One region of the Paenibacillus sp. FSL E2-8871 genome, then DNA from elsewhere that is predicted to be linked to it. Evidence: predicted binding sites of a transcription regulator. Region 1 holds the regulator's gene; each other region holds the start of a gene.
The links. The regulator LexA, encoded in region 1, represses DNA repair genes until DNA is damaged. The targets are predictions, from matches to a motif close to CGAACATATGTTCG.

Region 1 (4,195 bases):
GTTTCGTAGGATTCATATAGTCCAATGGCTTCTTTACGCACCGCAAGTTCCAGTTCTTGTGGATCAATCGTATCCCCAGCGGCTTCACATGCAGAACGAAATGCTTCATTAACGCTCCGATCATCCCAGAGCAGTGTATCATCAAGGTCAAATAGTACGGCGGAAATTGGCATTACAGGTCTCCCTCTCCCATGGCTGGTTAATTTCTATTCGTGAACTACTTCAATTTGGTGAGCTTTTGCGAATGCTTCCAGTCGAGTCCCCATTGCATTGGTATCATAACGATTCATAAGTCTGGTAAAAATCCATTTCGTGCGTTTGCCTTTATGCTTAATTACAACAGCTCCACGCGAAAGGATGATTTTCTCAATATCAGAAGCTGGCAGATAACGTTCGCGGTTGAATTTTATAGTAGATAGTCTAGCATTCTCTACCTTCAAGTACGGACGTCGGAAGAACAGAAGTGCCGCTAGTAAGTAGTACAAAACGACTCCTAGCCAGTTCATAAGCATACCATTACCTTTGGCCTGGTCCACTGAACCAACCATCCAAAACATAGTACCAAGCACTAATAACACTACTGGAAATGCAATGTTACGGCCTTTAAAGGTTTCACTGTTCTTACCAGGAGATTTAGATTTAGATGCGTAAATCGTTTCCTTCCCCTGTTTCTTTCTTTGCTTATTAATTTGCTGCGTGTTGCGTTGAACCATTCTTTCCCAAGAACGGGCCATATGCGTTCCCCCTAGTCATCCAGTAATATCTATGAAAAGGAACAGGGTGTTAATGCTTACGCCCCTTGTTACCTTGTTCATGCTCATCATTATCGACCAATTCAATCGTATTCAATTGTGCTCGGAAGTTATTGCGAATATTCCCCAAATAAATTTCACGAAGCTTGGCGCGTTCCGCCGTTTCCTCTTGATTAAGGCCTACGCTCTTCTGTTTGCGTGCCAATTCGTTAATACGCGCGACCAACTCATCAATATTCAAAACTTTCCCTCCCCTTATAAATTAATTCTAACTCTGCCATGAGAAAAAGAGCTTGTCAAGGTTTACTCCCTGCAAGCTCTTCATGTCCTCTTATTATGTTCTTAGAATATTAATATATAGGTAAAGTGAGAACATCTCCAGCATTAATCTGACTACCTTTAATGCCATTGGATTTTTTAATTCCTTCTATATATACAGCCGTTTTCATATCAGAAGGTTTATTCTCAAGAGCAATACTCCAAAGTGTATCTCCACGTTCAACCACTACGCGCTTCTCATCCTTCATTAAAGTAGTAGATCCTGCAAATACATTACCTACTACTGTAAGTCCTGATAGTACGAGCACGATGATCAATGTCAGTTTAATAACAAAATCTCTACGGAACAAACGCATCAAGCCTTCAAGCAAAAGCTCTGTAATCTCTTTAATCTGAGCTGAATAACGGGTAATAGGATTATGTCCTAAAGATTCAACCACTGGGGCTTTATCGTAGATGCTACGGTATGTACTGTATTTTAACATGAATATCATCCTCCAAACACTTGTTCTTACTTTTGAAATTATAATAACACGAACATGTGTTTTGTTCAATACTATTTTAGAACAATTGTTCTCTTTTTTTCAGAGGTTAATATTTACCATATTCTTCATATAAAGAATCACTCTTATCGTTTAGATGAAGGAAACGCAATCAATACAAGACTACCATTTATTAACTCTTTCGAATTAATATTTATAATAGTTAGAACTTATGTTTGTGCGAACGGTAGTTCTATGTTATAATTTTCCCAAACATTACTATATGGGGTTGATTCCAATGTCAAAGATTTCAAGTCGCCAGCTGGCGATCCTGGAATTTATACGTAGCGAAGTCCGCAGCAAGGGTTATCCTCCTTCCGTCCGGGAGATTGGAGAAGCTGTTGGTCTTGCTTCCAGCTCCACAGTTCACGGTCATTTGGATCGGCTAGAGAAGAAGGGACTTATCCGTCGAGATCCAACGAAGCCTCGTGCGATAGAATTGCTTGGCCAAGAGGATTCCGAGAATGTCCATCATTTCGCGCAAACCGTCGCTCGCATTCCTGTCGTAGGTAAGGTTACCGCCGGGGTTCCTATCACTGCTACTGAGAATATTGAAGACTACTTCCCGCTTCCAACTCACTATGTTGGAGATAACAAAGTATTTATGTTATCGGTTCAAGGTGACAGTATGGTCGAAGCTGGGATTATGAATGGCGACTATGTTATTGTTCGTCAACAACAAACGGCTGATAACGGAGATATCGTTGTAGCTATGACCGAAGAAGATGAAGCAACCGTTAAGACTTTTTATAAAGAACGTGATCATATACGTCTTCAGCCGGAGAATCCGGCGTACGAGCCTCTTCGCCTTAATCGCGTGACCATTCTCGGCAGAGTTATCGGATTATTTCGAGATATCCACTAAGTATGCACTCCTACCAAGCGAAAACGGATACCGTCCTTTAGGACGGTATCCGTTTCTACGAGAAGTATAAGGATAGGGTATATCGTATAATATATACTTTCTTTTATTTTTTAAAAAAAGCTGTTCTGCAAATGCAGAACAGCTTTTTTATTGTTATCAAACTCCATTTATCAATTACAGAACATTTGTTCTCATAGGCTAAAATGACCATTTTTAATGAATAACCGTTTAGGCATCCTCCTCATATCTTAATTAGAAAGGAGTGTTGCACAATGCCAAATTACCGGATTATAGTTGATCTGACGCAGCGTATGCTTTATCTTCTTGATAACGACATTGTGATCAGGGGCTTCCCAGTCGGAATCGGTAAAATGTTAACTCAATCACCACTCGGTGAATTCACAATCATTAACAAACAACCCGATCCAGGTGGTCCATTTGGGGTCTTTTGGATGGGTCTATCTAAGCCTCATTATGGGATACATGGAAATAATGATCCCTCATCCATAGGGCACGAAGTATCCCATGGTTGTATTCGTATGTACAATGAAGATGTGTTAGCACTAGCTGCGATTGTACCGATTGGAACACGAGTAACGATCAGGAATTAAATCTATCTCTATAGATAAACACGCCTCACTCATGGTTCAATGGAGGGGGCGTGTTTGTATTTATGTATTTTTGATGACCTAATAGGAATTATGTGGTTATATGTCGAATAATGTTAACAGGATTTCAAATTGAAAGGAAGTGTCTCGTTTTGAACAACTCAAAAATTAGAACCCTCGTCGATTTTAAAGTCGATGCACTTGTTAAACTCTCTGGCTTATTGTTAAATAACGATCAAGCGAGTGGAAAAAAAGTAAATTTACTCACCTCATTCGGCAGTATTCAAGGGACCATCTCCCCTTCCACCTCCAATAAAGAGGATGTTTTTGACTTAAAATCTCTAATGGATGATGTCATTGTAGATGAATACATATCTTATTTAGGTGCGGAACATCCCGATAAAAATTTCAGCTATAACTTTGTAGTCCTTAATGATGTTTCTGTAAGACCCTATACTCACTATGAATCTCCGATCGAATACAAACAGCTAATTGTTTATACTGATCAAATCACAGCCTTCAATTTCTTATGATTTTGACATATTTATTTTAAATGCTCTCAACAAAGCACTCCAGCAGTTGCCCCAATTTTGCACTCAGCTTGCAAAATCGGCAGATCTCTGGGTGCTTTCTCTTTTTCTAATCAGTTGTCGTTTCCTAAATTCCCACGATTTTCGCTCTTAACAGATACTAGTAGAGAGAATTCAGGCATATCTTTCAATAAGCAATAAATCTTGCTCTACTGAGATCATTGGAGGTGTGATTACATGCTGATTTTCTTGATGTATATGTTTGCCATTGTAGGAGGAGTCTTAATTCTAAGTGCCGTTATTATAGAATTAAAAAAACTATCTACTTCTTCTGAACTTTCTAAGCTGTTAAACGCAACCTCATCTTTTAATATTATATTCACCAAAACATTCATTCCGCCCAATCAATCTCACTTGATCGCCCTTAATGAACCTTATAAAAAAATAGCAATAGGTACCAGCAATCCGAAAACAAGCAAAAAAGCAATAGCAAAGCTATACTCGTTCGACAATATAATGGGATCAGAGATTGTTGTTAACGCACTAACCCTTTCAAAAGTATCTAAACGACAACAAAACAGCAAATCAACTGCTTCAAGTGCGGATATTAATGTGGTTA
Region 2 (4,195 bases), 370 kb from region 1:
TATGATGTTTTTCTTACTGGTGGATTTCAGTTTTTATCCAGAACCGATACATTGGGGCTCTTTTCAGCTATCTGTTAATCATTTGGTGGCAGCTGTAATCTTTTTGCTTGCAGCGAGCACAGATGGAATAGACGGCTACATAGCAAGGAAATATAATATGGTTACCAATCTCGGTAAGCTCCTTGATCCGTTAGCGGACAAGCTGTTAGTTTCTGCAGTTCTGATTTCACTTGTGGAATTGGGCAGATGTGATTCATGGATCGCAATTGTTATCATTAGTCGTGAGTTCGCAGTAACCGGGCTTCGCCAGATAGCATTGTTAGAGGGAAAAGTGGTTGCCGCCAGCAAATGGGGTAAGATAAAGACGGTTGTACAAATTGTAGCGATCTCACTGCTGTTGTTAAATAATTTCCCATTTCAATTCGTCAGCATTCCTGTAGACGATATTGCCATCTGGGCTGCAGCCTTGATCACTATTTACTCTGGAATTGATTATTTTGTGAAGAATAAGGATCTATTACAGCTGCATAATGCTTAAGCGTTTTAGGCAGCTACATATAGGAGAGGTAATAGGTAAAGCACCTATTACCTTTTTTAAACCCTAAAAGCAGTGTATCTACATTATAACGAGGAGGCGAAAGCCAGGTATGAAAGCAGAGATTATTGCAGTAGGCACGGAGCTTTTGCTCGGTCAAATCGTAAATAGTAATGCCCAGTTTTTGTCTATTGAGCTAGCTGCTATTGGGATTGATGTATATTTTCAAACCGTAGTTGGGGATAACAGCAGTCGCTTGCAGCAAGCCATTGAGATCGCTCAAAGCAGAGCGGATGTTATCATATTTACCGGTGGTATTGGTCCTACAGAAGATGATCTAACGAAGGACGCGCTGGCTGCTTCCTTAGGTCGCACACTTCATATAGATCGCTTGGCAATGGATCATGTACAACGTTTCTTTGATGATCGAAAGATTGTAATGACGGAGAATAATCGTAAACAGGCACTTATAATTGAAGGAACTACACCTTTGCCAAATGAGATTGGCCTTGCTGTTGGCATTGCTTTTGAGCATGAAAAGAAATATTATATTGTGCTTCCTGGTCCGCCTCGCGAGATGAAGCCGATGTTCGTAGATAAAGCTGTACCGTGGCTCCAGCAGCACGCTCTGACGACAGAAATGCCACTTTATTCTAAAATGCTTAAATTTGCCGGTATCGGAGAATCACTGCTTGAGGATAAGCTTATTGATCTTATTCACAGCCAGACAGACCCAACCATAGCTCCTTACGCTAAAGAGGGAGAGGTAACCGTTCGTATTTCGACAAAGGCACCTTCCGAGCATGAAGCTTACAAGAAGCTGGAGATTCTGGAGAAACAGATCAAAGAGATTTTGCCAGAACATTTATATGCAAATATTGATGTGCCACTGGAGCAATTGATTGTGGATTGGATGGCGGATGCAGGTCTGACTTTAAGTGCTGCAGAGAGTTGCACTGGAGGCTTACTGATGGAGAGTATAACTAACATTCCAGGCAGTGCTTCGATGTTTGCGGGAGGAATCGTCTGTTATTCCAACGACCTGAAGAAAAAGCTTCTGAATGTGCCAAGTGCTTATTTGGAGGGGCCAGATGCTCCAGGGGCAGTTAGTCGTGAAGTTGCCGAGGTGTTAGCTGATCAGGTGAGAATGATCGCGGATAGTGATTTCGGTTTATCTGTAACTGGTGTAGCGGGACCAGGCTATTCTGAACGTAAGCCAGTCGGACTTGTATTTATTGGTTTAGCTGAACGCGGGCGTAAGACAGAGGTGTATGAGCTTAATCTTAAAGGTACACGTGAAAATATACGACTGCGTACTGTTAAAGCTCTGTTGTATCGTCTATGGCGCAGACTTGAGGAACGGAAGGTGGAGACACCTCTTGAAGGCTCAGACTTGTAATGGGAGATTAGCCCAGTTATAATTGAGACATACGGAAGAACCGTGGCACTGAGATTTCTTTGCTGCGGTTTTTTGTATATCTGCGGAGATTTTGATCGCTGTTTTGGTTTTGATCATAAGTCGTTGATGTCCGGTGAAGTAGAGAAATCAGTTAACTTCTATGTCCGGAGGGAGGCTTACAATAAAAGGGATAATTAACGCTTGAGACAAAAAAAACGAATGTATGTTCGAAAAAAAGCTTGGCAAGACCTCAAAAACACGTTATTATATTATTATAAACAGTGAAGGAAGTGGTCTGATTGTCAGATCGTCGTGCAGCGCTTGATATGGCGCTTCGTCAAATAGAAAAACAATTTGGTAAAGGTTCGATCATGAAACTGGGAGAATCCACTCATATGCAAGTGGAAGTTGTACCTAGCGGATCTTTGGCACTTGATATTGCGTTAGGTATAGGCGGACTTCCAAAGGGACGTATTATTGAAGTATACGGACCTGAATCCTCCGGTAAAACGACTGTTGCTCTTCATGCTATTGCAGAAGTGCAAAAACAAGGAGGACAAGCTGCATTTATCGATGCTGAGCATGCGCTCGATCCGAAGTATGCACGTAACTTGGGCGTAAACATTGATGAATTGTTGCTATCTCAGCCAGATACGGGTGAACAGGCACTTGAGATTGCTGAAGCACTTGTCCGTAGTGGTGCAGTAGACATTATTGTCGTTGACTCCGTAGCTGCGTTGGTTCCTAAAGCGGAAATCGAAGGCGATATGGGTGATTCTCACGTCGGCCTACAGGCTCGTTTGATGTCTCAAGCGCTTCGGAAGCTATCTGGTGCCATTAGTAAATCGAATACAATTGCTATCTTTATTAACCAGCTTCGTGAGAAAATTGGTGTTATGTTCGGTAACCCTGAGACAACCCCGGGTGGTCGGGCGTTGAAATTCTACTCTTCCGTACGGTTGGATGTTCGTCGTGTCGAAAGTATTAAGATGGGTAACGACGTTGTAGGTAACCGCACCAAGATCAAGATTGTGAAGAATAAGGTAGCACCTCCATTTAAACAAGCTGATGTTGATATCATGTATGGTGAAGGGATTTCCAGAGAAGGAAGTCTTGTAGACATCGGTACTGAAATGGACATCGTGAATAAGAGTGGTGCATGGTATTCCTATGAGGGTGAGCGTCTCGGTCAAGGACGTGAGAATGCCAAACAGTTCTTGAAAGAACATCAAGATATTGCACTTATCATTGAGAACAAGATCCGTGAAGCAAGTAACCTGTCCACTATTGTTGCTGCACCAAATGAAGCGGAAATCATTGCAGAGCAAGAGGAAGAAGAAAAGCTACTTCTCGAAATCGAACAATAGAATTTACTAAGGAATAGGACGCCCTGTGATTCATTGTTGCAGGGTGTCTTTTCTTAACAGTGTAAGAACATATATATTTGGGGTCCCCCAAAAGTAACTGAGTACGCACCGAAGTTAAGCCGCACTTTGTGGGGATATTTTATTGCTATGAGGTGACAAGCAACTATGGTAATACAGCTGGATATGGATTTTGAATCGAATGAGCAGGACGTACAGGTCCTATCTGATTTTCCTGATGGAGAACTTTTAGAAATTACTAAGGTAGAACGTCAGAAGAAGTCGGACCACCGCTACATCATACATTTCGGAGCCTATAACATGACTGTACACGAAGACGTCATGATTAAATATCGGATGATTACTGGAAATTCTTTTATGAAAGCCGATTTGGAGGAAATTGTTGTTGCTGATGAGCGACAACGAGCTTATGTAGAAGGACTTCGTTATCTAGAACGGAAGCCACGTACCGCTATGGAAATGACTCGCCGTTTACGGCAGAAGGAAATAGGGGAGACTATTATTGCGGAAGTGGTGCAACGGCTACAGCAGGAAAGATTTCTTGATGACCCCTTGTATGCAAAGCAATGGGCGGAGCAACGCATTACGAACCAGCGAAAAGGGAAAATGTGGATTCGCCAAGAGCTACGTGAGAAAGGAATCGACAAAACCTTGATCTCGGAAGCACTGGAGAATGTCAGTCCTGAACAAGAACTAGAGAGTGCACTTCAGATTGGTCGTAAGAAATGGAATCTTATTCGTGGTGAAGCCACAGATAAGCGCAGAAAGACTGGAGCCTTCTTAATGCGGCGTGGATTCTCGGGTGATATGGTGCGACAAGTGATCAATACTTTACTTGAGGAAGACAATTATGAGGGTGAAGATGAGGCATTTTAC
Region 3 (4,195 bases), 1.5 Mb from region 1:
CAGGTGCTTGCAGCTTATATAGCTGGCGTTCCTTCAGTCTAAGTCCGTAAGATGCAAAATGGGAGAAGGAACAAGCAACAAACTTCTCCATCCGGGACACACTGCCTCGCAGTGTCGATCCACCGTACAATCTAAGGCTTGTTCCACGTTTTAGCTTCGTTCCCACGTTACGGTAGAACAATGAACTGAGCAGACGTTTCAATTCGAGACTACGAATATCATCAGCAGCGAACCAGTTATACACATCCCACCATAATTCAGGTATCTCCGTCCCCTGGCGCCACTGGCGTAGCTGCATAATCAATGCACGAAGACTCTGTTCTGGATGACCAATGTAACCGAGGTGAATGGAATCTCTGACTTCTTCTGGTAGTCCTACAGGTGGAAGTGCTGCCAAGCTGTGCTCATGAACCCTTGGGAACATTCTATGCAAATGACGGATTACCTCAGAGGGAAGAAGCGCCTTGCCCTCATCATCAGCAGTGGCGTAGCTAATCCAGAGCTTTCGACTTCCTGTCGTTAGCGCATTATAGATCAAAAACCGCTCGTCCAGCAGCTTACGAGAAGCACCAGGAGCAAGCTCCATACCGGCGTTCTCAAGCACAGAGCGTTCGCCTTCCGAGAGAATTCCATCTTCCTTAAACTGCGCAGGCACAACACCTTCATTAAATCCAAGCAAAAAAGCGTATTTAACTCCCGTTGGTCGAGTCCGATCCATGTTACCAACCAGTACTTGATCGAGCGCGGGAGGAACAAGTCCCATCTTAAGCTCAGCAAGTCCTGTCTCTAGGACTCCGGTGAACACATCAAATTCAAGTCTCTCGTTGCCCATCATCTCGACGATCTGATCTAGCAGATCAAGCACTGCACCCCACAGCTGACTATGTTCTCTAGCCTTCTCGGGTTGCCCCTTCTCCATAGCACCGACACTAAGTTTCTCCAGCTTTCGGGCAACATCCGTCTCATCAAGCAGCTTGTACACTGCGGTACATAGTTCAAGGCCGCTTCTACTCTTCTGTATCCGTTTCTCAAAAGCAAATAGAGGTCCCGTTATACTAGCACGGCATCGCTCCATTGTAGCAAGCAGTTCTTCATCCATCTGTCTGCCGCCTTCCAGCGACAAGCTAGGAATCCCTTTCCATGAACGGCCATCCGTCCAGCGATACCCTTGAATCCCACAAGCCAGCACATAATTCTCTAAGGCGTCCATATCCTCACGCGTAATACTACCGTCCAGCGGTAGCAAAAGCTCTGTCTTTACACAGCGGAATACATCCTCGAAGCGCCAGCGTCGACGCACCACATCCAATGCGGAGCGTACAAACTCTACCAATGGATGGTGCAGCTCATTTACCTTCTGGTCCAGAAAAAAAGGTACTCCGTAATCTTGGAACAACGGTTTAATCAGTTGCTCGTAATCTCCAATATTACGCATCAATACGGCCATTTCACCATATTTTGCACCTTCATCTCGCGCCAGTCTGATCATTTCACGCAGTGCTCCCTCAACCTCTGCTCTATGAGAAACTGCTGCGCCTATAGATATCGCTTCATTTGCCAGTTCATCTGCACCCATCCAGACCTTTCGGCGGTCATATCCCCTTTCGAGATGAGCAAGAACAGGACTTTCTTCAAAACGCGGAAGAACCGCTGGCTCCAGAAGCTCGTCCCACACATCAATGCCCAGCTCTTCAGCTATTCCACGCAGTTTAATGTAAGTAACCGCAGTTGGGTGAAACAATTCAAGCTCATTCAACTGATCTCCATAGGGATACGAACGATCAAGTGTAAGGGACACGGTCAGCTTCGATGCTTGCTGCATCAATTCTCGAAGCACTACGAATTCCTGCGGGGTAAAGCCGTGGAACCCATCTACCCAAATCTCCGACCCGCGAATGTAAGAGGAATCAGGAATATGCTCAGCTAGTTCCGCTAAACGATCCTCTTCGTCGATATAGAGGCGTGACATTTCCTTCTCTAAATCGCTGAATACCAGCTGTAAATCATCCAGCTTGCCTTCAAGAATAGGACTTCTTGCAATAGCGCCTCGCATTGCGGATAACTGCTCCTCTAAATCAGAGGAAGCCAAGCAGCAACGCTTCATCTCCGTATGCAGTTGATTCAACCGTTCGACAAAACCCGGTCTGTCGGCAGAGGCACCGAATAATTTCAGTTCCTCTTTACGGCGACTGATGATTTTGTAAATCAACATCTTTTTACCCTCTTCACTGATCGGCAGACTAGCGCTGCCTCCAGTTTCCTGTTTCACTCGATAGGCAAGCCGAGAAAAGCTCAGTGTCTGCGCCCGAATGCTTCCCTTCACATTCCCTACGGTCAAAAGCCCCCGTTCTGCTCCAAAGGAACCTTGTTCAGGTACAAGAATAATGATCGGCGCGCCAAGAGGCTCCTTCTCTAATGAAGAAGAAATAGACTCCCATATTTTTGTTGTCTTGCCACTACCAGAGCGGCCTAGTAAAAAGGTTACCGACATAAATGATAGACTCCTTCCGTAGCGGAGAAAATGTATATGATACAAGGTGAAATACTCACCGTTTGATAATGTTCAAATGAAAAAGTTCAGTCGTTCCTCGTCCCCTCAGTATAACATAGCTGCACATATCAGAACATGCGTTTGCTAGTATTTTCTAATGATTTACAATAAAAAAGCTACGAAGTAAACAGCAACTATTGTATTTTGGTGACTTGCTGTTTAGTATTTCTAGTTTGTTAATACCCGGTGCGCAACGTTCGATGCTTTCTGTTTGGAGCGTAGAGTTAGGGTTCGAGATTCGGGTTCGCTTATAGCGTTAATCTGCCAGTTAGCTTAATAGATAACATTGAACTATAGTTAAATATTTATCTAATCGGCGAAGTATAACGTTCTTGTCCTCAGTCAAGGGCAAGAAACATGATTCCTTAATCAAAAAAAGCCGCTAAATTAGCGACTTTCAATCAAATATTTTTCTTTTCCTAAACCTTTCCTTTGTATTTCATCTAACATGAGCGTTTCTTAATGAACAGTTGTATCTGATAATCCCACTGCAATATTCCAGTCACAATAATGTTATGAAGAACAAAATCTGGACACACATCGTATTCCGTCTTTGCCCTTTCAAGTAAATTTTGTAATACAGCATTCTTATTCTCTTCGGTACAAATTGCACACAGATAGTCCCCTTCTGGTAGCACAGTCAGCCCCTCTAAAGACGGATATTTCAAGCAAACAGCAAATAATCGTGTTATTCCTTCAGTCGTGAACATTCCTGCCATATCTTCAAACAGAAATTGTGAATGCAGAGACGTTTCAATTTGTTGATAGAAATGTCTGTGATAGTCCCATAAATTCTTAAGTGTGGGGCTTTCCATTTTATTCGAAAGCATAATTACCCTTTCCTCTATGTGTCTGACAAAGTAATTTTCACTTTGACTATAACCGTCGTGGAACTTATTTTCATAATGTAGATAGGCACGTTTAATTTTCGATTTTGCATACTGCAGACGAGCAATTTTATCGTCTGCTCTTTTTTCTGCTTGTTTTAGAAATGCAATTACTTTAGAGAGATCATTCTGCTGCAAAATATCTTTAATATCCATTAAAGTAAGGTCCATTGCTTTGAGCAGTTCAATGGTTTGCAGCTTTACGAGCTCCTGCTCGGAATAGTATCGATATCCCGACAATTCATCTTTATAGCATGGCTTGACTAATCCAATACGATCATAGTGCCGCAAGGTCTCAGTGGTCATCTCTACGATCTCTGCTGCTTGCTTAATTGTAAAATAGTTGTTCATATCTACCCTCTTGACCTTTTTGTAACACAAAAGTTTATGATGATTAAAACATATGCGACTGATAAACGCAACGAAATACAAAATGAATTTATTACCAGAGAGGAAGGCAAATATGAAGAACTAAATCATGTATCAAAGGATTATCCTTTGTTGTATATCTGAATTTGTCTGCATAGCAGCTTAAGATTGGAATTCGTAGGACTGGCTATATTTAAAAGAAAAATGATTTAACGAAGGAGCATTTTACAATGAAAAGTACTGCAAAAAAATTACTAACTACTATATGCACATTGGTGACACTATTGATATCATTAGCAGGATGTTCCTCCGACTCCACTTCCATGGAGGAAAAAAATTACACCATACCTGCCCAAAAGATTGATACCTTAACAATTGATGTAAAGGA

Region 2: the regulator LexA is predicted to act here: its motif matches at 2,151-2,164, upstream of recA (recombinase RecA).
Region 3: the regulator LexA is predicted to act here: its motif matches at 2,622-2,635, upstream of addB (helicase-exonuclease AddAB subunit AddB).

Annotation. Positions count from the first base shown of each region.
Region 1 covers NZ_JBBOBV010000001.1:1,545,900-1,550,094, forward strand. Annotated here, with positions in the region: gene NYE25_RS07120 (HAD family hydrolase) at 1-173, opposite strand, end outside; gene NYE25_RS07125 (hypothetical protein) at 207-734, opposite strand; gene NYE25_RS07130 (DUF896 domain-containing protein) at 784-993, opposite strand; gene NYE25_RS07135 (LysM peptidoglycan-binding domain-containing protein) at 1,103-1,516, opposite strand; gene lexA (transcriptional repressor LexA) at 1,812-2,438, shown strand; gene NYE25_RS07145 (L,D-transpeptidase) at 2,711-3,049, shown strand; gene NYE25_RS07150 (hypothetical protein) at 3,199-3,579, shown strand; gene NYE25_RS07155 (hypothetical protein) at 3,814-4,195, shown strand, end outside.
Region 2 covers NZ_JBBOBV010000001.1:1,918,393-1,922,587, reverse strand. Annotated here, with positions in the region: gene pgsA (CDP-diacylglycerol--glycerol-3-phosphate 3-phosphatidyltransferase) at 1-538, shown strand, start outside; gene NYE25_RS08835 (competence/damage-inducible protein A) at 648-1,934, shown strand; gene recA (recombinase RecA) at 2,234-3,301, shown strand; gene NYE25_RS08825 (regulatory protein RecX) at 3,467-4,195, shown strand, end outside.
Region 3 covers NZ_JBBOBV010000001.1:3,040,135-3,044,329, forward strand. Annotated here, with positions in the region: gene addB (helicase-exonuclease AddAB subunit AddB) at 1-2,491, opposite strand, end outside; gene NYE25_RS13925 (MerR family transcriptional regulator) at 2,995-3,789, opposite strand; gene NYE25_RS13930 (DUF4097 family beta strand repeat-containing protein) at 4,038-4,195, shown strand, end outside.